DNA from 2 places in the Kribbella sp. NPDC051718 genome. Region 2 is predicted to be linked to the other one. Evidence: riboswitches for the same ligand, from Rfam matches in the RefSeq annotation. Region 2 holds a riboswitch; the other holds the start of a gene.

Region 1 (11,741 bases), 840 kb from region 2:
TACAGCAACGGCTCGTGTTCGCGGCGTTCGGCGTGGGTGGCGAGCCGGGCCACGACGATGTGGTGATCGGCCACTGCGAAGCGGTGTTCGACGAGTCCCCGCAGGTAGCTCGGGGCCTCGTCCAATACGGGTTCCCCGGTCCGCAGCCGGGACCAGCGGGTCGGTTCGGCGAACCGGTCGACACCGCTGGTGGCGAACCGGCCGGCGATCTCGTGCTGACCGGCGTCGAGGAAGTTGATCACCAGGCTGTCGGCCCGGTGCACGGTCGGCCAGCTGGACGCGGTGGTGGCGATCGAGAACGACACCAGCGGCGGCAGCAGGCTGACCGAGACGAGCGAGGTCGCGGTGAAGCCGACCGGGCCGTTGCCCGCGTCCGCGGTGATCACCACCACGCCGGCCGCGTGCCGGCGGAACACCGAGCGGAAGATGTCGGCGTCGACGGTGCGCTCCACATCTTCTGGATCCGGTACGACGGTGAGGCCGGGGCGGCTGGGCAGGGCAGGGTTGAACGCATGGACGGACATGTCTCTCCCTCGGGACGGGGCAGGGACGACCGGCAGCGGACAGGCAGGGGCAACCGCGACCGGGCGGTGGGATTTGCAGCTGGCTCTCAGGCCAGAACTCGTCTACGCCGCCGACAGGACAGGCGGTGGAACGGTGTGACTATCGACAGGTCGCGCTGGCTGTGCGCATCATGTCGATGGCACGGCGCCGGGTGAGCAGACAACTTGTCATGTCAACGAGCTTCTCATCAAAGTGCACTGGAAAACTAGACAATCTCGTCATTCGATACGACTGTCCACCGGACGCCCCTCACACCTTCGTTGGTGTATGCGTTCTACTGACGTGATGCTTCTACTGCCGCCGTTCCAGGCGCTCATCGACGACCACTGGCGCGACGTCGCCAGGCTCGCCCGGGCGTTGGCCGGCCCGGTCGACGGCGACGACGTGGCCCAGCGCGCCTGGGAGAAGGCCTTCGCCGCCTATCCGAACCTCACCTCGGCACGGAATCTGCGCGGCTGGCTGCTGACCATCACCGCCCGCTGCGCGACCGACGTGCATCGAGCCCGCAAACCACAAACCCCCCTCGACGACGCGCCACCGATCGCCGTCGACGGCCCCGAGGCCGCCGACTTCCCCGATCCGGAGCTCTGGCAGGCCGTGAAGGACCTGCCCGAGCGCCAACGCGTCGCCGTCACGCTCAAATACGTCGGCGACCTGGACCACCATGGCGTGGCCGCCGCTCTGGACACCACGCCCGCCGCATCCCGCCGACTCGTCAGCGATGCGCTCGCGACCTTGCGTACCAAACTCGGAGTGGATCATGACTGACCTCACAGCATCTGATCTTGAGGCCCGGCTGAGCCGGCTCACCCCCGGAGGCGCCCGCCCGCCGGTCCTGCCGACCGCCGACGTCTCCTACACCCTGCACGACACCCCCATCGGCACCCTGCTGCTCGCGGTCGCCGGCGACCGGGTGGTGGCCAGCTCCTTCGGCGACGAGGAGACGCTGACCGAGCGGCTGGCCCGGGCGATCTCCCCGCGCGTACTACGCCAGCCCGGGCCACTCGACGACGTCCGGCGACAATTGGACGAATACCTGACCGGTCAACGAAAGGCGTTTGAATTAAATGTTGACCTGACCCTGGCGACGCCATTCCAGCGGCTCGTACTGACCGACCTGCCGGATCACACCAGCTACGGCACGACGACGACGTACGGGCAGGTTGCCGGTGAGATCGACCGGCCGAAGGCAGCCCGGGCAGTCGGTACTGCGCTGGGCGCGAACCCCTTGTGCGTCGTGATTCCGTGCCATCGCGTGATCGGCGCGAGCGGGGCGCTCACCGGGTACGCCGGCGGACTGGACGCGAAGCGGTTCCTGCTGAATCTTGAATCGAAAAGTTAACTTTTCCGGCGCTCGATCGTTTTCTTTATACTCGGGTGAAAGCAGCAGGTCCCCAATGTGGAGTGGGGACCTGCTGTTCTTTTTATTCGTTGCCGGGTTGGTGGATTTCCAGGATGAGCCGGCGGCGACCGCCCCATTCGCGCTTGTAGACCTTGTAGTCCTTGATCCCCGCGGCGGCACAGAGCCGGCCGTAGCTGGCCTCGTCGTGGATGTAGTGGACGCTGCTGGTGCCGAAGTGCTCGGTGGTGACAATCCGGTGCTCGGGGCCCTGCCGCAGTCCGTTCGCGATCTCCGACGCGGTCGCCGGGCCCCAGACCGGCCCCTCGATCACGGCGAGCCCGCCGGGGCGTAGTACTCGGGAGATCTCCCAGATCGTCGACAGCTGCTCGTCCTCGGCGAACAGCTCGTGGAACGCCGTCCACAGGCAGATCACCGCGTCGAAGGAGTCCGACTTGTACGGCAGGTCGGTCATCGACCCGATCGCCCAGTCGATCGACAGCTCTTCTTCTCGCGCCTTGGCCTGGCCGGCCTCGACCAGGTTCGGGGAGATGTCCAGGGCTCGCACGGTCTTGCCCGCCCGCCGCAACGGCAGGCTGATCCGGCCATAGCCGCAGCACAGGTCCAGTACGGACTCCCGGCCCTCCAGGAGTTCTTCGACGGCCTGGACGATGGCGGCGTCACTTTCCGGCGTGGTGCGACTGGCCAGCCCCTCGACCCCGAGTTCTTCGTACTCGGCCCGGCTGCGCAGTGCAGAGTTCAGCATTGCGCCAGTATCCCGGCCACGCTGGTCACTGTCAGTATCGGGAACCGGATCGAGACCTTCCGAAGTCGGCGAACGGTAACCGCGGCCCTCTCGTGCGGCACCCCTGACCGCCGCAACACTGAGCCACAGCAACGACTTCGCCGAAGGAGAGCCATGTCCACCACCAGCTACGACGATCTGCGCGCGCTGTTCATCAACTGCACGCTGAAGCGGTCGCCCGAGCGCAGCAACACCGAGGGGCTCATCGACGTGAGCAAGCACATCCTGGAGAAGCAGGGGGTGGCGGTCGAGGTGATCCGGGCGATCGACCACGACATCGCCACCGGCGTCTGGCCGGACATGACCGAGCACGGCTGGGCGACCGACGAGTGGCCGGCCCTGCAGGAGAAGGTGATGGCGGCCGACATCCTGGTGATCGCCGGGCCGATCTGGCTGGGCGACAACAGCTCGGTGACCAAGAAGGTGATCGAGCGGCTGTACGCGAACTCGTCGATTCTCAACGCTGCTGGGCAGTACGCGTACTACGGCAGGGTCGGCGGCTGTGTCATCACCGGCAACGAGGACGGCGTCAAGCACTGCGCGATGAACGTGCTCTACAGCCTGCAGCACCTCGGCTACACGATACCGCCGCAGGCCGACGCTGGCTGGATCGGCGAGGCCGGCCCGGGTCCGTCGTACCTGGACGAGGGATCCGGCGGGCCGGCCAACGACTTCACCAACCGGAACACGACCTTCATGACCTGGAACCTGTTGCACCTGGCAAGGATGCTCAAGGACGCCGGCGGCATCCCTGCCTATGGCAACCAACGCTCCGAGTGGGACGCCGGCTCCCGCTTCGACTTCGAGAATCCGGAGTACCGCTAGGCGGCCTGCCGGGTACGTCCCAGGCGGCCGAACAGGATCGCCGCGAGCATCGAGACGATGATGGAGGTGTAGGTGGCGCCGAGCCAGCCTGGTACCGGGTTATTGTCGAAGAGGGACTGCTGGAGGTCGAGCCAGAACGGGGACCAGCCCTCGACCGTGCCGGGGTTGACGAGTTGGTAGGCGACGAAGCCGAAGACCCAGGCCAGCGTCGGTTGCCAGCGGAACCTGGCGGTGTCGGAGACGTCCCAGTTCATCTTGCTGACCACGAAGAAGTCGGCGATCGCGACCGCGAACAACGGGATGAAGACCGAGCCGATCAGGTAGAGGAACTGGGTGTAGTTGCCTAGGTCAACGAACAGCGCAAGCACGGTGGCGAGGATGCCGATGGCAACGGAGATCCAGCGCCGGTCGAGGTGCCCGATCAGGTTGTGCGCGGCCATCGTGGTCGAGTAGACGTTCGCGTACGCCTCGTCGACCTCGTCCACGAGCAGGACGAACAAAGCGATCGCACCGGCCGGCAGGGTGACGAGGGCGGTGATGACGTCGGTGCTGTTGGTCTGCAGGGTGGCTACGGCGATCACACCGAGTGCGTAGTACAGGATTGCGGCGAGGCCGTAGCCGAGGGCTGAACCGGCGAACGCGGCCTTGTTGGTGCGCGAGTGCCTGGTGTAGTCGGCGGCGAGCGGCGCGAAGGAGACGACGCCGGCCGCGGCAAGGTCGACGCCGGGCCAGAAGCCGAAGACGCTGTCCTGCGGCAGGTCGTGGACCGGCTTGCTGAGCACCTGGATGAACAGGTAGACCGAGGCCAGCAGGACCAGCCAGACCATGAACTTGCGGAGCAGTTTCACGCTGCCGAGCGGCCGGACGGCCATCGCGGTCGCGATGAAGCCGGCGATCAGGACGAACAGCCAGCGCCAGCGCTCACTCGTGACGGCGACGGCCGCCTGCGAGATCACGATGATCTCCATCGTGGCCCAGCCGATGTTCTGCGCGATGTTGAGCACCGTCGGCGCCATCGACCCGCGGCGGCCGAACAGCCCGCGCAGGCTGGCCATCGCGGGTGCGCCGGTGTGCGAGCCGAAGACAGCGGCACCGCCCAGTACCAGCGCGCCGATCCCGCAGCCGACGACGACGGCGATCAGGCCCTTCACCAGCGAGCCCGTGTACGCCGCGACGAGCGCGCCGGTCACCGGGCCGAACAGCGAGATGCCGAAGTTGCCCCAGAGCGTGAACTGGTCGAGGAACCCCAAGGTGCGGGGCGCGTCCGTGGTCAGGACGAGCGGGGCCTCGGTGGCGGTGGACGTGCGTGCAGCGGTAGTGGTCATGGCTGACCTGCTCCCTACGCCGGCATTACCCGGTCAGGTTCAGGCGGTCGGCGACCCGGCTGCTTGTGCAGCTCGTCACCCTCTCAGCCCGCCAATCGGCGCGAGCTCCCGCGGAGGTTTGTTACTTCGTCAACGATAGCTCGTCATTGCCCGTTGTATACACCGACCGCCTGCTTGATGAACGTCACAACCTCTTCGCCGTTCGTCAGCACCGGCATGTGGGCGCCGGTCGGCAGCGTCCAGGCCTGCGCGCCGGCCAGGTCGGCGATTCGCTGGGCCCAGTCGGCCGGTGACAGGCTGTCGTGCTCGCTGCGGACGACCGCTGTCGGGCAGGTGACCCCGCGAATCGCTGCCGCGAGGTCGTACCGCCTGGCGACCTCCATCGCCCGTGCCATCGACACCAGACCGGTGCGGGCGTACTGCGGAGCCAGGATGGGCACCACACTCGGCGACTCCCACACTGCCGAGCGGAGCCATCTGGCGGCGAGAGTCGGCCAGTCCGATGCAGTGACGTCCCCCGTGGGGCCGATCAGAACGAGGGCCTTCACCAGGTCGGGCTGGGCCAGGGCGGCGGCGACCACTATCTGGCAGCTGGCCGAGTGGCCGACCAGGACTGCTGGTCCGTTGACATGCTCAAGCACGCGGGCGGCCAGGGCTTCGGTGTGGAGGTCGTCATCGGGGTCAGCGGGATCGCCGTACCCGGGGAGGGTGATGATCTCGTACGGCGTGGTGAGGTGCTCGACCGTCGGGGCGTAGGACTCCGGCCCGAGGCCCAGCCCGGGGACCAGTACGACCTGGGTCACTCCCACGGCGGGCGGTCGGGGGCTTGCTGGACCACGGGGTTGCGGATCTCCGGCTTGAGTTCGCGGTAGCCGAGGGCTAGTCCGATGGTGAGGATGAGCAGGCCGGTACCGCCCCAGGCGTACGCCGTGGGGAGGCGGTGCAGGGAGTCGTCGATGGCGCCCATGCCGGTGGTCAGGACCATCACGAACCAGATCAGGATTGGGATGAGAGACAGGGCGACCAGGCCTAGGCCGGTCAGCTCGATCGGGCCCGGCTGGCGGTCGGCCTTGCGCCGGTTGAGCACGTCGCGCAGCCACATGCCCAGGGCGGCCACACCGACTATGAGGGTCAGGAGCTGGCCGATGGTGTCGATGGCGTCCGTGCGGAGCGGGTGGTTCAGCGGAGAGCCGGGGAGCTGGGAGATCTCCCGGAGCGAGATGCGCTGGACGGAGACGACCAGGAGTCCGTAGATGCCGGCGATGACCGCGGCGAGGAGAACTACCCGGGCTGCGCGTGGGTCGCGCGGGGCTGGGCGGCCGTAGGTGGGTATCTCGTGCGGCTGCGGGTTCGCGGGTGGGCCGTAGGGGTGGCCGGGGCGGTAGGCAGGTGGCTGGTTGTAGGCGGCCGGCGGTGGCTGCTCGACGTACTGGTTCGGTACGCCGTACTGCGGCGGCCCTGGTTGTGGTTGCCCCGGCTGGCCGTACTGCGGCTGGCCGTACGGTACTGGCTTGGCGTAGTGGTCGTCCTCGCGGGACTCGTCGGGGCTGTCGCCCCGGCCATAGGTGGGGAAGTCCTGTGACGACATTCGCTACACCCTCCCGCTCACTCGGACCGTCTTCGGACAGGTTCTCACGGGTGGGGGCGTTCTAGGTCGCTTTGATCGTCGGCCAAGCGTTGGGGAGACAGCCGGCCAGGCCCTTGGTCTGCTGCATCATCACCGGGGCAGGGGTGTTCGGCTTGGTGCAGGTCGAGTGGCCGTGGCCGAGGGCGTGACCCACCTCGTGGTTGACCAGGTAGCTGCGGTAGAGGTCGACCTTCCCGGCGTACGCCGGTACCGCATACATCCAGCGCTTGGCGTTGAGCACCACCCGGTTCTCGACCCGGCAGGAGACCTCGCCGCCGGTGTCGAGCGGCAGGCACAGCTTGTCGGTCAGCGTCGGCGTCGCGACGATCACGCGCAGGTCGGCGTCGACCTTGTCGGTCCGCTCGAACCGCACCGGCCCGAGCGCCTGCCAGCCGCGCGGATCGGTGAGCGTCTTGTGGATCTCGGCCGCGACCTTCTCCCCGTTGAGGGACAGCCCGTCCTCGATCTCGACCCGGTAAGTGAGCTTGTTCTGCGGCTCGGTGGCCCGCGCGAACCCGGACACCACCAGCAACCGCCCGGTCGACACGGTGACATTCGGCTTGGACCCCTTGGGTCGCCGGGTCAAAGTCGGTGCCGGCCGCAACGGCGTGGTGAACGTTGCCGTCGGCGTCGGCACATGCGTCGGCTTCCCCACCGGTGCCTGCGTCGGCTCGCTCTTCGCGACGACACTGCCACTGAACTGCGCCGCCAGATTGCGCTCCTGGGCGGCATCGGGATGCACGACCATCACCACCCCGAGCACCGCCAGCGCGGTCACCGAGAACCACTGCGCCTTGTACGACTTCCGCCGGCTGTGCCGTCCTGACTTCCCTCGGCGCACACGACTCCCCGAACGCCGCTCACTTCGCCCGGTAGCCATCTCGACTTACCCTATCGACTCCCAGTTACATCACAAAAGGGCAACTTCCGGCTAGGCCGTGCGGGTGCGGAGGAATTTGCCGAAGTGGGGGACGGTGAAGGCGACCGTGCCTCGTTCGGCGGAGAAGACCAGGCCTTTTTTGATCAGGCCGTCTCGGGCTGGGGAGAGGGACTGGGGTTTGCGGTTGAGGGTGGTAGCGACCTCGGAGGTGGGGACCGGGCCGTCGTCGGCGGTGATGCCCAGCTCGGCCATGGCGCGCATGTATTCGCGTTCGGCGGGGGTCGCTCGTTCGTAGCGGGAGCCGAAGAAGCCGACGGTCAGTTCGGCGGAGGCTTCGGGGCCGGCGACCGCGACGTCCTTGATGGTGATCGGGCTGGTCGGTGCGTGGTCCCAGGTGGCGTGGGCGAAGGCCTGGACGAAGTACGGGTAGCCGTCGGTCTGGGCGTAGAGCTCGTCGAGGGCTTCCTCGTCGAAGGTGACGCCCTCGGTTTCGGCGGGGATCATCAGCGCCCGGTCGCAGGCTTCGCGGGACAGGCGGTCGACGCGGACGTAGCGGAAGAGGCGTTCGGAGTACGACTTGCTTGCCGACAGTACGGCGGGCAGATGCGGGAGCCCTGCTCCTACGACGACCAGGGCGGCGCTCTGCTGGCTGATCTCGTGGCAGGCGGCGCACAGCGCGGACAGGTCGTCGGCGCTGATGTCCTGCATCTCGTCGATGAACAGGCCGACCCCCACCGACAGATCGCCGGCCAGGTCGGCCGCGTCGGCGAACAACTCGATCAGGTCCATCTCAAGGTCGCCCGAGTCGGCCCGGCCCTTGGCTGCGACCACGTCGACCGGCGGCTGCCAGCGGATGCCCTTGCGGTCGTTCATCCCGGTACGCAGCGCAAAGGCCTTCAGTACCGCGCTGAACTCGTCGACCCGGTCCGAGTCGCGATGCCGGTGCCCGAGCTCCCGCATGGCGGTGTGGAGTGCCTGGGCGATCGGCAGCCGGATGCTCTGGTCGGGCCGGGCCTCGATCTTGCCGGTACCCCAGGCGCGCTTGATCGCCTGGCTCCGCAGCGTGTTGAGCAGGACCGTCTTACCGACCCCGCGCAGCCCCGACAGCACCAGGCTGCGCTCCGGCCGTCCCGCCGCGACGCGTTCGAGCACCACCTCGAACTGCCGCACCTCGGTGTCGCGTCCGGCCAGCTCGGGCGGGCGCTGGCCGGCGCCGGGCGCATAGGGATTCCGGATCGGATCCATGCATTTCACTCTATGAGGCTGTCTAGCGTTTTCCTTAGATTTCGCTAGTCAACCCGATCGCGTGTCGCTGATCTGTCAGTTTCCACCGCTGTCTAGCAAAAACACTAGAAAAGACTAGACAGCCGTAGCGCTGCCTAGGGAGCGGCTGGAGCACTATGGTCTGCGCATGGGTGGGGCTGAACTGCAGGACTGGACGGTGCAGGCGGCTGCGCAGTACGAGCGGACGCATCAGCAGTACGTCGGCGGCGCCCGCAAGCTGGAAGCGCTGATCAACGAGCTGATCGGCGAGGAAGAGGGCATCAACTACCTCAGCGCCACCGCCCGGGCCAAGGATCCCGAGTCGTTCCTGGCGAAGGCGTCCAAACCGCATCCGGACGATCCCGGCAAACCGAAGTACGACGATCCGCTGAACCAGATCACCGACCTGGTCGCCGCCCGGATCATCACCTTCCTGGTCGAGGCCGTCGACCGGGTCTGCGAGGTGATCGAGTCGGAGTTCGAGATCGTCGAGCACACCGACATGGGCGCGCACACCCGCGCGCAGGGCGCCTTCGGGTACGCGAGCAAGCACTACCTGGTACGCCTGAACGCGCACCGCCGCGAGCTGCCGGAGTACGCGGTGCTGAAGAACCTGACGATGGAGATCCAGGTCCGTACCGCCGTCCAGCACGCGTGGGCCGAATTCGAGCACGACATCCGCTACAAGCTGGACATCCCGCCGGATCGCAAGCCAGAGTTCGACCGGCGCTTCCTGCTCGCGGCGGCCCTGATGGAGCTGGCGGACAACGAGTTCGCGGAGATCGACAAGCTGTACCGCGAGTTGGCCGCCGCCGAGCCGGACGCGGCGCCGATGGACCTGACGACGGCGAATCTGACCACGTACCTGACCAGGCGCTACCCGGATGCCCCGCACGCCAAGACGAACCACTACGCGTGGATCCTCGGCATCCTGGCCCAGCTGGGCATCACCACCGAGGACCAGTTGACCGAGCTCCTGCAGGACATCGACAGCAACGCCGTCCAAGCCGCGATGACACATCGCTTCCCGGCCGGTACGGTCCGCCGGCTCGACGACGACCTGCTGGCGGCGAAGGGCTCGGAGTACGTGGATCTCTTCCCGGCCGAGGAGCGTCGGCAGAAGATCCTCCGCGGTCGATTGAAGGCACTCGCCCGCGCCGGACTGTTCGAGGGCTAGCGCGGTCGCTGGCGTAGTAGTGCTGCGCCGAGTGGGGTGAGGACATGCAGAACAGTCTTGTCGGCGCGGTGCGTCGCGATCAGGCCGCTGTCGCGGAGCACGGTGAGGTGGTGGCTGGTCGTGGGGGCGCCGATGCCTACCTGGACCCCGATCTCGCTGGCGGTCAGCCCTGAGGCGGTGGCCCGGAGGACGGCAGCTCGGGTCTTGCCGAGCAGGGCCGCGGCGGTCACCTCTCCGGTCTTGGGGTTCGGGGGCTCACGTAGTACCGGGTAGACGAGGACTGGTGACAGGTCTGTGTCCGCCAGGGTGATCGCGTTCTGCCAGCAGAAATAGGACGGGATCAGGCGGAGGCCTCGGCCGGCCAGGTGGATGGTTCGGTTGATGGGGTAGCGGACCTCGAGGACTGGTGAGCGCCAGCGCATCAAGGGCTGGAAGCTGCTCAGCAGTCTGTCGGGGCCGCCTCGAGCCAGTGCGCGAGCACGGGTCGCCCGGTCGGCTGCGAGCTCTGCGGAGATCAGGTCGGCGTGGGGTTCGATCACCTTCTGGTGGTACGTCCGCAGGGCGGCTCCAAGGTCGGAGCGCAGGTCGCCCGCGGCGAGCCGAGGACCCCACGAAGGAGCCTGATGGACCAGTGCCAGCGTCTTGAGTTCATCGGTGACTCGCTCGGCGGGGGTCGACAGGATGGAGTCGATGTCGGCCTCGAGGCCCCCAGCGGCGGGCGGGGTGAGGAAGTCGGGGAAGTAGGCGGCCCGGGGGAACAGCGGCAAGAGCATCGAGGTGACCTGCTTGCGCAGTACCGGTTCGGTCAGGGTTTCGGCGGCAGCCCGGTACCAGGGCGCGTAGGCCCACCGGCCCCGCCTGGTCTGGAGCCGGTCGAGACTGTTGGCGATCTCCCACAGCGGGTCGGCGGTGGTGGCGACCCGAACCTGAGAGAGGTCGTCTTCGGTGAAGATCACTCGCAGCATGTCGCCCCCAGTCGGCCTCGACTACAGATCGAAGGCGAGCGGCGACGGCCTGTCAAGCAATTCGAGCTGCGGACTCCATGTCGGCGGCCACGCGGGCAGCCGTACTGCGCGCCCAGCGGCCGCTCGTGATCAGTCCGAAGACGAGGACCAGTACGCCGCAGCCCGCGATGATGTACCACCCGAGCCGAGCCGCCGAGACGAAACCGGTCTCCAGCGGGCCGGTCAATCGGGCGGTCAGCACGGTACCGACGATCGCGACCCCCAGCGAGGCGCCGACCTGACGACTCGTGGAGGCGATCGCGGCGGCGACACCGGCCTGCGAGCGCGGCATCCCGGAGACGGCCGCGTTGGTGATCGGCGAGTTGAGCATGCCGAAGCCGAGACCGAAGATCAGGTACCCGAGCAACAGCAACGGGACGGCAGTAGTGGCGGTCAACTGGGCGAGCATCAGCCCACTCAGGGCGAGCATCGTGCCGGCGACCACCAGCGGCAGCCGCGGCCCACGGTTGCCGACCAGCCAGCCCGAGACCGGCGCGAAGACCACCGTCATCGCGGCCATCGGCAGCGTCAGCAGGCCCGCGTGCAGCGCGGTGAAGCCCCGAACTTCCTGTAAATAAAGGGAATTCAGGAACAGGAAGCCCGACAACGCGGAGAACCCGGCCACCGCGATCAGCGTTGCCCCCGAGAAGGGTGCGCTGCGGAAGAAGCGCGGATCGAGCAGCGGCTGCTCGCGCCGCTGCTCGTAGAACACCAGCGCCAGCAGCGAGAGCACCACGACGGCAAAGCAGGAGATGATCAGCGGCGAGCCCCAGCCGGCCGACCTTCCCTCGATGATCCCGTAGGTCAGCCCGACCAGGAACAGGATCACCAGCGACTGCCCGACCGGATCGAGCCGGCGCGCGACCGCCGCCCGCGACTCGGGAACGAAGAACGCGGTCAGCACCAAGGCAATGACGACAACCGGCACGTTG
Region 2 (11,741 bases):
CTTGTCCGCAGTGCTGAACCTGGTCGGCGCGTTCGTCTCCACCGAGGTCGCAAAGACGATCTCCAGCGGGCTCGTCGACGACGCGAAGGTGACGGTCCCCATCATCTTCGGCGGTCTGGTCGGAGCGATCCTGTGGAACCTGCTCACCTGGTACGTCGGATTGCCGAGCTCCTCGTCCCACGCACTGTTCGGCGGCCTGATCGGCGCCACCTGGATCGCGGCCGGCAGCAGCGCGGTCCACTTCGGCACCGTCGTCCAGAAGATCATCATCCCGGCCGTCGCCGCCCCGATCGTGGCCGGTGTGGTGGCCCTGCTCGGCACCTACCTCGTCTACACGATCACCCGGCGGGCCCGGAAGAAGAACGTCGACGACGGGTTCCGGGTCGGCCAGATCGCCTCCGCCTCGCTCGTCTCGCTGGCGCACGGTACCGGTGACGCCCAGAAGACGATGGGCATCATCACGCTCGTGCTGATCACCTCGGGCAGCCTGGCGTCGGGCTCCCGGCCCCCGCTCTGGGTGATCTTCGCGGCCGGCCTGGCGATCGCAGCCGGTACGTACCTCGGCGGCTGGCGGATCATCCGGACGATGGGCAAGGGCCTGACCGAGATCGAGTCGCCGCAGGGCTTCGCGGCCGAGACCAGCTCCACCGCCGTACTGCTCGCCTCCTCGCACCTGGGCTTCCCGCTGTCGACGACCCAGGTCTGCTCCGGCAGCATCCTCGGCGCCGGTCTCGGCAAGCGACTGGCGGAGGTCCGCTGGACGGTCGCCGGCCGGATGGCGCTGGCCTGGCTGTTCACCCTGCCGGCCGCCGCGATCGTCGGCGCTCTGGCCGGCCGGGTCGCCAACTCCGGCAACATCGGGGTGACGATCATCGCGATCGCCGCAGCCGCCGCCGGTGGCTTCATCTACCTGGCATCCCGCCGCAAGCCGGTCACGGCCGGCAACGTCAACGAGTACCCGGGTACCACCACCACCGCGGCGCCCGCCGTCCCGGCTGCCTGAGGAGGATCTGATGCACATCGACTGGAGCGCACTCGGCCAGGTCGCGATCGCGAGCCTGATCTTCGGGGTCGGTATCGCGGTGCTGTTCGCCGTCGGAATCAACGCGCTGTCGCGGCGCGCGGTCGCGGTCGAGGCGAAGAAGAACCCGCCGCCGGTGGACACCGCGGTGGCCGGCTTCTGCTTCCTCGCCTGCCTAGCAGCGGTCTTCTACGGCCTCTACCTGATCATCCCGCAATTCCACTGACTCACCGGTTCCAGCGGCGGACCGACCTCGCTACGTCCTTGGGGCGGAGCGAGGCGACCGCGCTCTCCCAGTTGTTGTACAGCGAGTCGCCGAGCAGGGTGAGGCTCAGGAACGCTTGCGGGCGTACCGCCATCACCCAGGTGGCCGCCGCGGCGTGGCCCTGCTGGTACAGCAGCTTCTCGGCCGTCGCCTCGATCCGCGCCTTGCCGTCGTCGGGCGCCATGTTGATCGTCGCCCAGGCCTTCACGATCGCCGAGTCCTTCGCGGTCATCTGCGCCAGATAGGTCAGCGGACCGCGCCAGGAGCCCCGGCGGCCGAAGCCGTTCAGGCTCTCCAGCGGGAACCAGCCGTTCTGGCAGCGCCGGCCGTTCACCGCCGACTCGATCTCCCTGGCCTGCTCCGGGCGCAGGTTCTGCGTCGCCCAGTACAAGAAGTAGACCCCGACATCCGGGATCTCCTCGGCCACATTGCCCGGGATGCTCAGCTTCCCCGGCTCGAAGAGGTGCAGCTCCTCGTCTGATCCGTACAAGATCGTCATTTCCCCCCGCCCAGCCCGATCACCGCCGGCGGACCCCCCAGGTCCAGCTTTCGACATACAAAGGTTCTTGGTACCCCTGGCCAGCGCCTCGGTCAACCCCTCGTCCGGATACCGATTGCCCTCATAACTCAAACCGGTGGGGACTGCTACTTGCGGCGGCGAGCCGCCCGCTCGCGGAGCTCCTCGGCGTCGAGCCGGTCGGCCTCCTCGGGGGTCGGCGCGCCGCCGCCGTACGACGCGGGCAGCCACCAGGCGCCGGCCGGCTTGTCGGGGGACGCCTTGATGGTGCGGTCGAGCATCCCGGCCATCGTCGTCCGCAGCCGGGCGGTGGCCTCGGTGGCGTCCTCGTCCTTGCTGACCGCCATCGGCTCGCCGACGGTGATGGAGACCCGCTGGTGCCGGGAGAAGTCCCGTGGATGGTCCTTGGTCATCATCCGCTGGGTGCCCCACAGGATCATCGGGATCACCGGTACGCCGGCCTCGGCGGCCATCCGGACCGCGCCCGACTTGAACTCCTTCAGCTCGAACGACCGGCTGATCGTCGCCTCCGGGAAGACGCCGACGATCTCGCCCTCGCCGAGGTAGCGGATCGCCTCCCGGTACGAGCCGGCGCCGGCGCCACGATCGACCGGGATGTGGTGCATGCCGCGCATCAGCGGTCCGGAGTACCGGTTGCGGAACAGCACCTCCTTGGCCATGAACCGGACCAGCCGCTTGCTCGGCTGCGCACCGAAGCCGCCGATCACGAAGTCGACGTAGCTGATGTGGTTCAGCGCCAGCACGGCACCACCGGTGCGCGGGATGTGCTCCGTGCCGACCATCGTGAAGCCCAGGTCGAGCACCTTGAAGGCGGTCTTGGCGAAGCCGATCACCGGCGGGTAGAGGATGTCGCGCATGGTCTGAACGCTATCGGGTCGGTCAACGGCGCGCGGATCCAGTACGCAGTACGCAATGAGTGGTTAGAGTTGCCGACGACAAGTTGATACCGCGGGAGCTCGCGCTGTAGCGGGCTGAGAGGGCGGCTGGGTTTCGGAACCCGGCGCCGCCGACCGCCGAACCTGTCCGGGTAATTCCGGCGTAGGGAGCAGCATCGTGACAACTATCGACAACTCTGTCCGCCCCAGCGTGACTACTGGGCCGATCTCTGGATCAGAGAAGATCTACACCGGTGAGCTGAGGGTTCCGCAGCGGCGGGTGCACCTCACCAACGGGGAGCACTTCGACCTGTACGACACCTCGGGGCCGTACACCGACGCGCAGGCCGAGATCGACGTCCAGGCGGGCCTTCCGCCGGTACGCCGGGACTGGATCGCCGGCCGTGAGCCGTTGACCCAGCTGGCGCAGGCCCGGGCCGGCGTCATCACCGAGGAGATGCGGTACATCGCAGTACGGGAAGGTGTTGATCCCTCGTTCGTGCGCGACGAGGTGGCGCGGGGGCGCGCGGTGATTCCGGCGAACCACAAGCATCCGGAGTCCGAGCCGATGATCATCGGGAAGAAGTTCCTGGTGAAGGTGAACGCGAACATCGGCAACTCGGCCGTCTCCAGCTCGGTCGAGGAGGAGGTCGAGAAGCTGGTCTGGGCCACCCGTTGGGGCGCGGACACGGTGATGGACCTGTCCACCGGCAAGAACATCCACGCGACCCGCGAGTGGATCCTGCGCAACTCGCCGGTCCCGATCGGCACGGTGCCGCTCTATCAGGCGCTGGAGAAGGTGAAGGGCGATCCGACCGAGCTGAACTGGGAGGTCTACCGCGACACGGTGATCGAGCAGTGCGAGCAGGGTGTCGACTACATGACGGTGCACGCCGGAGTACTACTCCGGTACGTGCCGTTGACGGCCCAGCGAATCACCGGGATCGTCTCGCGGGGTGGCTCGATCATGGCGGCCTGGTGCCTGGCGCATCACCAGGAGTCCTTCCTGTACACGCATTTCGCCGAGCTGTGCGAGATCTTGCGTTCGTACGACGTGACCTTCTCGCTCGGGGACGGACTGCGTCCCGGCTGTATCGCGGACGCCAACGACGCGGCCCAGTTCGCCGAGCTCAGAACCCTTGGTGAGTTGACGAAAATCGCCTGGGAGCACGACGTCCAGGTGATGATCGAAGGCCCGGGGCACGTGCCGATGCACAAGATCGCGGAGAACGTCCGGCTTGAGGAGGAGCTCTGCGGCGAGGCGCCGTTCTACACTTTGGGGCCGTTGGCAACCGATATCGCACCGGCCTACGACCACATCACCAGCGCGATCGGCGCGGCCCAGATCGGCTGGCTGGGAACGGCGATGCTCTGCTACGTCACACCCAAGGAGCACCTCGGCCTGCCGGACCGCGACGACGTCAAGACCGGCGTGATCACGTACAAGATCGCTGCCCACGCAGCCGATCTGGCCAAGGGCCACCCAGGCGCGCAGGACTGGGACGACGCGTTGTCGACGGCGCGGTTCGAGTTCCGCTGGGAGGACCAGTTCAACCTGTCGCTGGACCCCGACACGGCCCGCTCGTACCACGACCAGACACTGCCGGCCGAGCCCGCCAAGACGGCCCACTTCTGCTCGATGTGCGGCCCGAAGTTCTGCTCGATGCGGATCACCGCCGACATCCGCAAGTACGCCGAAGAACACGGCCTCGACTCCGCCGAAGCAATCGAGGCAGGCTTCGCGGAGATGTCCGAAACCTTCAAGGCCAAGGACTCCAAGCTCTACCTACCACTGACCGACTGAGCTTGCATTCGAGACAAATCTAGACTCGCCGGTCCGCGGCCCGATCCTCCCGAAAACATCCTGACTCCGTGTGAGGGTAGCGGTGAGTCGGGGCGCGGACTCGGCTGATTTCAGCGGAGAATTGGGAGATCGGTGGCCACCGGGGTGATCACGGTGGGTGATCGGGCGAACCGGTTCAGGTTTTTGCCTTCACTCTGAGTGAATAAGACTGTAGCCTTAATCCTGCGTCGGGAAGGAGGTACAAGGCGGTGGTCTTCGTTCTCACGGTAGATCAGCGAGGGAGCCGGAGCATCGGCGATCTCGTACCCGAGCTACTGAATACGCTGAACCGGCGGCCGCGCCGGATCGGCCTGCTGCGCAAGTTCGAGCGGACGGCCGGCGACGAGGTCCAGGGCGTTCTCTCCGAGGCCCGGGCCACGGTCGACGTCATCGTGCAGCTGCTCCGCGCGGACACCTGGCACATCGGTCTCGGCGTCGGCGCGGTCGACCAGCCACTGCCCCGGAGTACCAGGGCGGGGAGCGGGGAGGCGTTCGTCTTCGCGCGCGAGGCGGTCAACCGGGCCAAGTCGAGCCCGCACCACGTCAACGTCGTCGGTGCGAACGAGCACGCGGCGGAGCAGGTGGAGAGCGTCATGTGGCTGATGGCGTCGGTACTGCGTCGCAGGAGCGAGCGCGGGTGGGCAGTGGCCGACCTGCTGGCCGAGGGCCTCACCAGGCGGGAGATCGGCGTCAAGCTGGGGATCAGCCAGTCCGCTGTCACCCAGCGGGCGCAGGCGGCCGGTTTCGCCGAGGAACAGCGCGGAAGGGTGCTTGCGGCAGAGTTGCTCGAGGCAGGGGAGGTTGCATGACGGCAGTGGTACTGGTGCTGACTGGGGTGGCTCTGGTGCTCGCCGTCTTGGCGTGGGTGCCCAAGTCGGGCGCCACGCTGGAGATCGTGCTCAGCGGCGTGATGCTGGCCTGCCTGACGGCGACCGGCATCCTGCTGCTGGCGGGGCACGGCGTACAGGGCTGGCGGGAGGCCTGGTGGAACATCCTCCTGATGGTCTCCGGCGGCCTCGCAGTAGCCGGTGGCGGCCCGCTGACGACGTCGGTGCTGGCACTGGTCGACCGCGGCAACACCAGGTCGCAGTCGACCCAGCAGGCGGGCGAGGTGCTCCGCGGCGGCGCGCTGATCGGTGCCCTCGAGCGCGGCGCCATCTACGGCTCGATCGTGGCGGGCTGGCCCGAGGGCATCGCGATCGTGCTGGCCATCAAGGGCCTCGCGCGGTATCCGGAGCTGCGTAGCCCGGACCAGCCGGCTTCGGTGACGCCCACAGCGGTGGCGGAGCGATTCATCATCGGCACCTTCACCAGTGTGCTATGGGCCGTCACCTGCGCCGGCTTGCTGGTATCTCGTTAGACCTTGACGACGTAGGTGCTCATCACCTTGTCATGCCAGGTCTGCTTCTTGTCGTCCCACAGTGGCCACAGGGAGTTGAGCAGGCAGGCCTGGTCGAAGATGCCGCGCAGGATGTCGCGCAGCAGCGACTTGCCGGCGCCGATCGGCTGGAAGTAGGTAGCGTCGACCAGCTTGATCTTCAGCACGCTCTTGCCGACGCTCTGGCCGGTCTTGCCCTGCCGGATCACCCTGTTCCACACCCACAGGCCGATGCTGGCCAGGACACCGATGATCAGCACGATGACGGCGAACGCGCTCGGTCCCTCGTCGCTGGAGGTCGTGTAGCTGTCGCCGTCGGAGTTGGCGATCACGTTGGCGATGAAGACGCCGTACGCGATCAGAGCCGGGATGCCGGAGAGCAGGCCATCCAGCAGCGACGCGCCGACCCGGGATCCCCAGTCAGCCAGCTCGGGCCCACCAGGGCCGCCGTAGCCGAAGCCCTGCTGCCCGTACGGCGGCTGACCGTACAGAGGCTGGTCGTACTGCGGCGGTCCAGGCTGTCCGTACTGCGGCTGACCCGGCTGTCCGTACTGCGGTTGGCCGGGCTGGCCGTACTGCGGGGGCTGCCCGTACTGCGGCGGTTGCCCGTACTGCGGCTGGTCCTCGGGACCGTTCGGAGGGGTGGTCACTGAATTTCCCTTCAAAGCCTTGATGGCTAGCGGTTCAGAGCTTGACGACCAGCGTGTTGTTGATCTTGTCCGCGAAGGTCTGCTTCTTCTCGTCCCACAGCGGCCACAGGTAGCCGACGTAGCAGACCACGCCGTCGAGGAAGTGGGTCAGCTGGCGGACGAACGCCTTGGCCGGACCGACCGGCTGTCCGGTGGCAGCGTCGATCAGCTTGATCTTGACCACCGACTTGCCGACGGTCTGGCCCTCGTTGCCCTGCTTGATGACGACGTTCCAGATCCCGACGCCGATGGCGACCAGGCTGAACAGCAGCAGGAAGATGCTGCTGACCGATCGACCGAGCGCCAGACCGATGAGGTACGGCACTGCGACCAGCAGGGAGTCGATGATCGCGCCACCGGCTCGCAGCGGCCAGTCGGCCAGCGCACCCGCAGGAGCGCCATACCCAGGCTGCTGCCCGTACTGCTGCTGCGGATAGCCCGGCTGCTGCTGTCCGTACTGCGGTTGCCCGTACTGCGCCGGCGGCTGTCCGTACCCCGGCTGCTGCTGCCCATACCCAGGCTGCTCCCCGTACTGCGGGGCCTGCGGCGGCTGGCCGTAGCCGGGCTGCTGCCCGTACTCCGGCTGCTGACCGGGCTGGCCGTACTGCGGCGCCTGCGGCGGCTGCCCGTACTGGCCGGGCTGCTCCGGCTGTTGGCCGTACTGACCCGGTTGGTTCGGGTCTTGCGGGCCGTAACCCGGCGGTGGCGTCGGAGTGCTCACGACGATCCCTTCTACTGACATGAGGAGTGGTAGCGCTCTGACGGATCAGCTGCCTTGGCGGATCCCATCAAGTTGCCTGCGGTAGGAGATACCTTGGTGGATGTGACCCTGACACAGCAAGCTGTTGTACTCCGGCCGCGTGGGCCGGTCGAGCCGCTCGACCGCCGGGTGCTCGGCGTGGCCGGTGTCGGGGTCGGCGGGTTCGCTCTGGCAGGTGTCTATCAGCTGTCCGGCTCACTGCACCTCGGCATCCCATGCTTGCTGCACGCCACTACCGGGCTGAACTGCCCGTTCTGCGGAGCGACCAGGATGGCTGCCGCGTTGCTGCGTGGCGATCTGGACGCCGCCTGGCACTTCAACCCGGTCGTCCTGGTCCTCGGCCCGTTGATCGGTGTTGCCGTCGGCTACCAACTGCTCACGTGGGGTCTGGAGAGCGCGCGGCTGATCAAGCTGCCCCGGCTGCGAATCAGCCCGGTGACGCTGAAATGGTTGCTCCGAGCACTGGCGGTTCTATTGGTCGTCTATGGGATCGCCCGCAATCTGAACTGAAACACTAAGGTGTTCCAGTGACTCAGCCTCCTTTGCCAGATGAGAACGGCCAGCAACTCGAGCCCTTCGGCCAGCAGCCGCCGGTGCCGCAGCAGCCGGGTCCGCAGGATCAGTTGCCGATGGCCCCGCAGTACGGCGCACCGCAGTACCAGGCTCCGCAGAACCCGCAGTACCAGCAGGTCCAGGGGCAGCCGGTGCAGCCGCCGGCCCAGGCGCTGCCCGCCGGGCCGGTGCTGGTGACGATCGGGGACATCTCCGTCGAGCAGTACCGGATCGTCACGCCCGCGGGCGTGCTGCCCACCCAGGGGACGAACTGGTCGGCGATGGACATGACCCGGACCGAGGAGAAGATCCCCGCCTACGCCATCGTGCTGGCGATCATCTTCTTCCTGTTCTGCCTGCTCGGCCTGCTGTTCCTGCTGATCAAGGAGCGCAAGACGACCGGCTTCGTTCAGGTGACCGTGCAGCACGGCGCCCGCACGCACAACACGCACGTGGCCGCGGCCAACCCGACCCAGGTCGCCGACACGCTGGCCAGAGTGAACTACGCCCGTACCCTCTGCGTCTGAACCCCTTGCGGACAAGGGATCCAGAGCGCAGCGGGCACGGGCGCGTGAGGTAGTACCGGGGGATCGGCTCAGCCGAAGCGGCCGGTGATGTAGTCCTCGGTGGCCTTCTCGTTCGGGTTGGAGAAGATCATCTTGGTCGCACCCATCTCGATCAGCCGGCCGGGCTTGCCGGTGGCGGACAGGTTGAAGAAGGCGGTCTGGTCGGAGACCCGGGCCGCCTGCTGCATGTTGTGGGTCACGATCACGACGGTGAACCGGTCCTTCAGCTTCTCGATCAGGTCCTCGATCGCCAGCGTCGAGATCGGGTCGAGGGCCGAGCAGGGCTCGTCCATCAAGATCACCTCGGGCTCGACCGCGATCGCCCGGGCGATGCACAGCCGCTGCTGCTGACCACCGGACAGGCCCGCGCCGGGCTTGTCGAGGCGGTCCTTGACCTCGTTCCAGAGGTTGGCGCCCTTCAAAGACGTCTCGACCACCTCGGTGAGCTTCTTCTTGTCCTTGACCCCGTTCAGCTTCAGGCCGGACGCGACGTTGTCGAAGATCGACATGGTCGGGAACGGGTTCGGCCGCTGGAACACCATGCCGACCACCCGGCGGACCGCGACCGGGTCGACGCCGGTCGCGTACAGGTCCTGCTGGTCCAGCAGCACCTTGCCCTCGACCCGGGCGCCGGGGATCACCTCGTGCATCCGGTTCAGGGTGCGCAGGTAGGTGGACTTGCCGCAGCCGGACGGGCCGATGAACGCGGTGACCGAGCGGGGCTCGATCGTCATCGACACGTCCTCGACAGCCTTGAAATCGCCGTAGTAGACGTTGAGGCCGCTGACCTCGATGCGCTTAGCCATATCGACTCAGAACCTCTCGACTATTTGGACTTGATGGTGCTGAACCGGGCGATCAGCCGGGCCAGCAGGTTGAGGGCGAGGACCAGGAGGATCAGCGTGAGTGCCGCCGCCCAGACCCGGTCCGCGGCGGCCGGCAGGGCCATGTCGCCGCGGTCGTTGTTGATCATGGTCGGCAGCGCGCCCATGAAGCCCGAGAACGGGTTGTAGTTGATCACCTTGGAGTAGCCGACCAGGATCAGCAGCGGAGCGGTCTCACCGATCACCCGGGCCAGACCGAGCATGACGCCGGTGATGATGCCACCGAAGGCGGTCGGTACGACGATGTTCAGGATCGTCTTCCACTTCGGTACGCCGAGCGCGTACGACGCCTCCCGGAGCTCGTCCGGCACCAGCTTGAGCATCTCCTCGGTGGAGCGCAGGATGACCGGCATCATCAGCAGCACCAGCGACAGCGAGACCGCGAAGCCGATCCGGTTCTGGCCGAGGATGGTCACCCAGACCGCGTAGACGAACAGCGCGGCGACGATCGACGGCACACCGGTGAGGATGTCGACCATGAAGCTGACCACCTTGGCCGGCTTGCTGCCCTTGCCGTACTCGATCAGGTAGACCGCGCCGAGGATGCCGAGCGGGACCGCGATCGCCGCGCAGATCAGCGCCATGATCAGGCTGCCGACCAGTGCGTGGTACGCGCCGCCACCCGCGCGGCGCGAGGTGATGCCGCGCTGCGACTGCGACCACCAGTTGGCGTCCAGCACCAGGTGGTAGCCCTTCGAGACGACCGTCCAGAGGATCCAGCACAGCGGGATCAGGGCGATCAGGAAGCAGAGCGAGATCAGCACCGTGGCCAGCGTGTTGCGGAAGGCACGGGCGCCGGACTTACCGGTCAGGTCGAGAACCTTGCCGTCGTACTGCGGACGGTTCGCGGCGATGGTGCTCACGCGGCTGCTCCTTCTTTGGCGGCGGGCTTCGGCCGGCGCGTCCGGCGCTTGGCCCCGGGGCCCGAGCGGGCGACGATGATCCGGGCCGCCGAGTTGACGATGAAGGTGACGATGAACAGCACCAGGCCGGCCGCGATGAAGGCGCCGGTCTTGGCCGGGGTGTCGAGCTCGGCCGCGCTGGAGGCGATCTTCGAGGCGAAGGTCTCACCACCGGCGAAGATCGACGGATCCCACTTCGCTATCGGGTTCGGCTGGGACAGGATGATCAGCATCGCGACGGTCTCGCCGAGCGCGCGGCCCAGACCGAGCATCGCGGCACTCGTCACGCCGGAGCGGCCGTACGGCAGCACGGCCATCCGGATCATCTCCCACTTGGTGGAGCCCAGCGCCAGGGCGCCCTCGCGGTGGGTGACCGGGGTCTGCGCGAAGATCTCCCGGCTGATCGCGGTGATCACCGGCAGGATCATGATGGCCAGCACCAGGCCCGCGGTGAAGATGGTGCCGCGGTCGGCGTTGGCGGCTTCCTTGAACAGCGGGATCCAGCCGAGCACGTCGGAGATCGCGTGCGAGACGGGCTGGACCACCGGCGCGAAGAAGATCAGGCCCCACAGGCCGTAGATGATCGACGGTACGGCGGCGAGCAGGTCGACCACCGACGCGACCGGACGGGCGAGCCGGGGCGGAGCGTAGTACGTGATGTAGAGCGCGACGCCGATGGCGATCGGGACCGCCACGATCATCGCGATCAGCGAGCTGACCAGGGTGGTGTAGAAGAGCGCGGCGATACCGAAGTTCGGGTGGTCGCCGCCGGGCAGCCAGGTGCGGGAGAAGAGGAAGTTGCCCTCGTTGTCGGCCAGCGCCGGGATCGCCAGCGCCAGCAGGAAGATGCCGACGAACGCGACGATCGCGACCACCAGGCCGCCGGAGCCGCGGGCCATTCCGGCGAACAGCCGGTCCCCGAGGTGACCGACGGGGCCCAGGTCCAGGCCGGTACGGCCGGAGTCGGCGGTCGGCATGGCGGTGGCCGCCGGGTGCTCGACGGCCTCGTGCTCGGCGTGCTCCTCGGCCAGGCCCTCGAACCGCGGGGCCGGCCCGGAGGTCTCGTGGACCAGGTCCTCGATTCGGGGTTCTTGCGTGCCTTCCGGCCGGTCTGGCGGTTCCGTGCCGTCTGGACTACTCATCGATGGTGCTCCAAGCGCCTGGGTCGGGTGGTCAGGTCTGCTTCACGAGGCGAAGCCCCGGCCGCCAGAGATGAACTCGGACCGGCCGGGGCTCGCAGGTGGTAATGGTTTCGTCAGCTGATCGACTGGATCGCGGCGTCGACCTTGATCCGGATCTCTTCCGGCAGCGGCGCGTAGTTCAGGTCGGTCAGGGCAGCCTGGCCGTCCTTGCTGGCGAAGTAGCTGAGGAAGCTCTTCACCATGGCGGTCTTCTCGGCCGGCAGGCCCTTGCTGCAGACGACCTCGTACGTGGCCAGGATGATCGGGTAGGCGCCCGCCACCTTGGT

The links. Region 2 has a riboswitch for thiamine pyrophosphate ahead of thiC (phosphomethylpyrimidine synthase ThiC). Riboswitches for the same ligand answer to the same signal wherever they lie in the genome.
Region 1: linked by a shared signal. The riboswitch ahead of AB0M15_RS11485 (cytosine permease) and the one ahead of thiC (phosphomethylpyrimidine synthase ThiC) in region 2 are both predicted to bind thiamine pyrophosphate.

What each region holds. Positions count from the first base shown of each region.
Region 1 covers NZ_JBFAYZ010000002.1:1,004,147-1,015,887, forward strand. Annotated here, with positions in the region: gene AB0M15_RS11460 (flavin reductase family protein) at 1-524, opposite strand, end outside; gene AB0M15_RS11465 (sigma-70 family RNA polymerase sigma factor) at 832-1,332, shown strand; gene AB0M15_RS11470 (methylated-DNA--[protein]-cysteine S-methyltransferase) at 1,325-1,906, shown strand; gene AB0M15_RS11475 (class I SAM-dependent methyltransferase) at 1,989-2,669, opposite strand; gene AB0M15_RS11480 (flavodoxin family protein) at 2,823-3,533, shown strand; gene AB0M15_RS11485 (cytosine permease) at 3,530-4,858, opposite strand; TPP riboswitch at 4,853-4,980, opposite strand; gene AB0M15_RS11490 (alpha/beta hydrolase) at 5,002-5,667, opposite strand; gene AB0M15_RS11495 (hypothetical protein) at 5,658-6,446, opposite strand; gene AB0M15_RS11500 (DUF3152 domain-containing protein) at 6,508-7,326, opposite strand; gene AB0M15_RS11505 (ATP-binding protein) at 7,417-8,610, opposite strand; gene AB0M15_RS11510 ((p)ppGpp synthetase) at 8,777-9,805, shown strand; gene AB0M15_RS11515 (winged helix-turn-helix domain-containing protein) at 9,802-10,770, opposite strand; gene AB0M15_RS11520 (MFS transporter) at 10,823-11,741, opposite strand, start outside.
Region 2 covers NZ_JBFAYZ010000002.1:164,843-176,583, reverse strand. Annotated here, with positions in the region: gene AB0M15_RS07355 (inorganic phosphate transporter) at 1-1,003, shown strand, start outside; gene AB0M15_RS07350 (hypothetical protein) at 1,014-1,247, shown strand; gene AB0M15_RS07345 (hypothetical protein) at 1,249-1,785, opposite strand; gene AB0M15_RS07340 (lysophospholipid acyltransferase family protein) at 1,932-2,681, opposite strand; TPP riboswitch at 2,763-2,888, shown strand; gene thiC (phosphomethylpyrimidine synthase ThiC) at 2,878-4,503, shown strand; gene AB0M15_RS07330 (transposase) at 4,752-5,351, shown strand; gene AB0M15_RS07325 (hypothetical protein) at 5,348-5,902, shown strand; gene AB0M15_RS07320 (RDD family protein) at 5,899-6,570, opposite strand; gene AB0M15_RS07315 (RDD family protein) at 6,605-7,330, opposite strand; gene AB0M15_RS07310 (DUF2752 domain-containing protein) at 7,433-7,879, shown strand; gene AB0M15_RS07305 (hypothetical protein) at 7,897-8,448, shown strand; gene pstB (phosphate ABC transporter ATP-binding protein PstB) at 8,517-9,293, opposite strand; gene pstA (phosphate ABC transporter permease PstA) at 9,314-10,234, opposite strand; gene pstC (phosphate ABC transporter permease subunit PstC) at 10,231-11,250, opposite strand; gene pstS (phosphate ABC transporter substrate-binding protein PstS) at 11,529-11,741, opposite strand, start outside.